2 regions of the Streptomyces sp. NBC_01431 genome follow, and region 2 is predicted to be linked to the other one. Evidence: riboswitches for the same ligand, from Rfam matches in the RefSeq annotation. Region 2 holds a riboswitch; the other holds the start of a gene.
The links. A riboswitch is a leader RNA that binds a small molecule or an ion and turns the genes downstream of it on or off. The one in region 2 is predicted to bind S-adenosylmethionine.
Positions count from the first base shown of each region.

Region 1: another riboswitch for S-adenosylmethionine. It lies ahead of thrC (threonine synthase); the one in region 2 lies ahead of OG522_RS26985 (aminotransferase class V-fold PLP-dependent enzyme).

Region 1 is NZ_CP109496.1:3,737,202-3,739,588, forward strand. Features, by position in the region: gene OG522_RS17130 (MoaD/ThiS family protein) at 1-87, opposite strand, end outside; gene thrC (threonine synthase) at 119-1,405, opposite strand; SAM riboswitch class I at 1,422-1,566, opposite strand; gene OG522_RS17140 (glucosyl-3-phosphoglycerate synthase) at 1,702-2,387, shown strand, end outside.
Region 2 is NZ_CP109496.1:5,913,653-5,916,039, reverse strand. Features, by position in the region: gene OG522_RS26985 (aminotransferase class V-fold PLP-dependent enzyme) at 1-895, opposite strand, end outside; SAM riboswitch class IV at 1,144-1,261, opposite strand; gene trpD (anthranilate phosphoribosyltransferase) at 1,347-2,387, opposite strand, start outside.

The sequences.
Region 1 (2,387 bases), 2.2 Mb from region 2:
GGCGAGGGTGGCGCCCTCGGCGGCGACCTCGGCCTGACCGCCGGTGTAGGTGCGCAGGATCGTGGGGATGCGGACGTTCACGCTCATGGTTCGGTGCTCCTAGTCGTTCAGCAGTGGCTCAGTGGGCGAGGCCCGCGTCGCGGAACGCGTCCAGGCTCGGGCGGATCGTCGCCGTCGGGCCGGTGGTCGGGGCCACGGCGTCGAGGGTCTTGAGGCCGTCGCCCGTGTTGAGAACGACCGTGGTGAGCGAAGGGTCGATGAGTCCGGCCTCGATGAGCTTCTTGGTGACGCCCACCGTCACGCCGCCCGCCGTCTCCGCGAAGATGCCCTCGGTGCGGGCGAGCAGCTTGATGGCGTCGACGATCTGCTCGTCGTTGACGTCCTCCACCGCGCCGCCGGTGCGCCGGGCGATGTCCAGGACGTACGGGCCGTCCGCCGGGTTGCCGATCGCCAGCGACTTGGCGATGGTGTCCGGCTTCTGCGGGCGAACCACGTCGTGCCCGGCCTTGAAGGCGGTGGACACCGGGGAGCAGCCCTCGGCCTGCGCGCCGAAGATCTTGTACGGCTTGTCCTCGACCAGGCCCAGCTTGATGAGCTCCTGAAGTCCCTTGTCGATCTTGGTGAGTTGCGAGCCCGAGGCGATCGGGATGACCAGCTGGTCCGGCAGCCGCCAGCCGAGCTGCTCGCAGATCTCGTACGCCAGCGTCTTGGAACCCTCGCCGTAGTACGGGCGCAGGTTGACGTTGACGAAGCCCCAGCCCTCGCCCAGCGGGTCGCCGATGAGCTCGGAGCAGAAGCGGTTCACGTCGTCGTAGTTGCCCTCGATGCCGACGAGCTCGCCGCCGTACACCGCGGCCATGACGACCTTGCCCTGCTCCAGGTCGTGCGGGATGAACACGCAGGAGCGGAATCCGGCCCGCGCGGCGGCGGCGCCGACCGCGCCCGCGAGGTTTCCGGTGGAGGAGCAGGAGAGCGTGGTGAAGCCGAAGGCGCGGGCGGCCTCCAGGGCCTGCGCCACGACGCGGTCCTTGAAGGAGTGCGTCGGGTTTCCGGAGTCGTCCTTCACGAAGAGCTTGCCGGGCTCGACGCCCAGCTCGCGCGCCAGGTTCTCGGCCCTGACGAGCTTGGTGAAGCCCGGGTTCAGGTTCGGCTTGTCGGCGACGTCGGCGGGGACGGGCAGCAGCGGCGCGTAGCGCCAGATGTTCTCGGGGCCGGCCTCGATCTGCTTGCGCAGCGCCTCGGGGTCGCCGAGCGGCAGGTCATAAGCCACTTCGAGCGGTCCGAAACACAGTTCGCACGCGAAGATCGGGCCGAGTTCGAAGCGCTGTCCGCACTCGCGGCAGGAAAGCCCGGACGCCGGACCGAGATCGACAGCAGTGCGGGATTCAACAGTCTGTGCAGACATGGAGGGAGGCCCTTTCTCCTCATCTTCCTCAGGGCGAACTTCGCCATGAGACGGATTTGGCACCTTCCCTAGCCGGGGACCTGCGCCGTGACTGGCGAGAACCGACTGGAGGGTTGCCGGGGCTTCAACGGGCCGTTTCCCTCTGCCCCTCTGGATGAGCGGTATTCGATTGTCAGCGTGGTGACGACCCCGACATGCGACGGTCATCCGCGTTGCTCAAGACTGTAACCGAAGCCCCGGACGGTTGAGACAGCCGTCCGAACCGCGAGATGGATCACACAAGGAGGCCGGAAACCGTGCTGGAAGAGGTGGAGCGCTGGCTGAGCAGGCGTTCCTGGTCGGCGGCCGAGCGTCCGCTGGACCGGATCATGGCCGCGAAGCACAAGGGCGGAGCCACCGTCAGCGTCGTCCTGCCCGCTCTCGACGAGGAGGCCACGGTCGGCGCCATCGTCACCGCGATCCGGGACGCGCTCATGACGTCCGCGACTCCGCTGGTGGACGAACTGGTCGTCATCGACTCCGGTTCCACCGACCGCACCGCCGAGGTCGCGGCGGCGGCCGGCGCGCGGGTGGTCCACCGGGACGCGATCCTGCCGCGCATCCCCGCGCTGCCGGGCAAGGGCGAGGTGCTGTGGCGCTCGCTGCTCGTGACCAGCGGCGACATCGTGTGCTTCATCGACGCCGACCTGAAGGACTTCGACCCGGCGTTCGTGTCCGGGATCGTCGGGCCGCTGCTCACCGACCCGGACGTGGACTTCGTCAAGGCGATGTACGACCGCCCGCTCGGAGAGGCGGCGGGCCAGGGCGGCCGGGTCACCGAGCTCGTGGCGCGACCGCTGCTCAACCTGCACTGGCCCCAACTGGCCGGATTCGTCCAGCCGTTGGGCGGCGAGTACGCGGCCCGGCGCTCGCTCCTTGAGCGGCTGCCGTTCCCCGTCGGGTACGGGGTGGAGATCGCCCTGCTGATCGACGCGCTGCACAC
Region 2 (2,387 bases):
ACTCGACGTCCACGCCGCCGTCGGCGCGCCGCGCGACCTTCTTCGAGGCGCCGCCGCCCGCGAGGTACGGCTCGGCGTCCTGGAGCCAGTCGGCGCGGCCCGCGAGCACGCCCGAGCCGAACGGCGCGTACAGCTTGTGCCCGGAGAAGGCGATCCAGTCGACGTCCAACTCCCTTACGGATACGGGGTGGTGGGGCGCCAGCTGGGCGGCGTCCAGGACGATGCGGGCGCCGTGCGCGTGGGCCGCGGCGGCGAGTTCCTTCACCGGCCACAGCTCACCGGTGACGTTGGATGCACCGGTCACGCAGACCAGTGCGGGACTGTTGGAGCCATCCCCACCCGAACGAAGTTGAGAGCTCGGGGAAGAGTCGCGGTCGGCCAGCGCGCGCTCCAGCGTCTCGACCGCCTGCCGCGGGGTGCGCGGCGCGTCGAGATAGGTGACCCGGGCGTCCCGCCAGGGCAGCAGCGAGGCGTGGTGCTCGGTCTCGAAGACGAAGACCTGGCAGTCGGCCGGGAGCGCCTGGGCGAGCAGATTGAGCGAGTCCGTGGTGGAGCGGGTGAAGACCACCTGGTCGCCGGGGCGGCAGTCGAGGAACTCCGCGACCGTCGCGCGGCTGTTCTCGAACAGGTCGGTGGAGAGCTGCGAGAGGTAGCCGGCCCCGCGGTGCACACTGCCGTAGTAAGGGGCGTACGCGGCGACGTCGTCCCAGACCCGCTGGAGGGCGGGCGCGCTCGCCGCGTAGTCGAGGGCGGCGTAGGTCACCTCGCCGCCGGTGACCAGCGGCACGGTGACATCGCGGCCGAGCACCGGCAGCGGCGCGGCACAGCAGGGGTCGGCGGACTCGTCGACGGCGGTGGCGAGGGTGGTGGCGGAAGCGGCGGGGCGTGCGGACATGGCGGTATCTCCCGGCAGGACAAGGCGAGTTGACTTCGGACCCCGGGCACGGCGGCATGGCCCTGCATCGGGTGAGAGGGCTCAACTGCCTTGCCGTGTACGGGTGTTGGCCTCGAACGCGCAACCCGAAGAAGGGCGGCACGGAGGCTGTGAAGAAGGGGCGGTACGCCCTATCGCATTCGCTTGCTCACGAGACTGCTCCCTTGAGGACCAGGACCCCAGGGCTGTGACATCCGATGATGTCCAGGGGTCCGCGCTTGCCGTAGGCCTTGCTGCCTACGACCTGGTCTTCACCCGGGGCACCCCGCCACGGACGGAGGGTTGCCGGACAGCGAGCCGGGGCCTAAATCGCTGTCACTCATGACCTTGAAGAGCATCCTGCCACACCTGCCGACGTGCGCAAGGCGCAGTCCGCGATCCGGACTGCGCCCTGTGTCACGTCGCCCGCGGTTCACGCGTTGCTGGCCGCGACCCACCGCTCCAGCGCGAGGCGGGCCGCCCCGGAGTCGATGGACTCGGCGGCCCTCGTCATCGCGGCGCCGAGCTGTCCGGCGAGTGGGCCCTCGCCCGGTTCCAGGGCGACCAGCGCGGCCGCCGAGTTCAGCAGCACCGAGTCCCGCACCGGCCCCTGCTCACCGGCGAGGAGCCGGCGGACGATCTCCGCGTTGTGCGAGGGGTCCCCGCCGCGCAGCGCTTCGATGGACGTGATCTCGATGCCGACGTCGCGCGGGTCGAACCGCTCCTCGCGGACGGCGCCGTCGCGCACCACCCACACCCGGGAGGTGGCGGTGGTGGTGAGCTCGTCCAGACCGTCGTCGCCGCGGAAGACCAGCGCGGACGAACCGCGCTCGGCGAGCACGCCCGCCACGACGGGTGCCATCCTCGGGTCGGCGACCCCGGTCGCCTGGGCGCGTACCTTCGCCGGATTGGTGAGCGGGCCCAGCACGTTGAAGGTGGTGCGGATGCCCAACTCCTTGCGGGCGGCGGCCACGTACCGCAGCGCGGGGTGGAAGGTCACCGCGAAGCACATGGTGATCCCAGCCTCCTCGGCCACCTGGGCCACCCGCTTCGGCGAGAGCCGCAGATTGACCCCGAGCTTCTCCAGGACGTCGGAGGCGCCGCTGGAGGAGGAGGCGGCGCGGTTGCCGTGCTTGACGACCTTGGCGCCGGTCCCGGCGACCACGATCGCCGACATGGTGGAGATGTTGACGGTCTTGGCGCCGTCGCCGCCCGTGCCGACGATGTCGACGGTGGGGCCCGGCACCTCGATCAGATGGGCGTGCGCGTACATGGTGCGGACCAGACCGGTGATCTCGGCGACCGTCTCGCCCTTGGCGCGCAGCGCGACCATGAAACCCGCGATCTGGGCGTTCGTCGCCTCGCCGGCCATGATCTGGTCCATCGCCCAGGCCGTCGCGTCCTCGCTCTGGTCGGCGCCGCTCAGCAGCGAGTCCAGGACACCCGGCCAGGAGTAGGCCGCCACGGTGTCGCC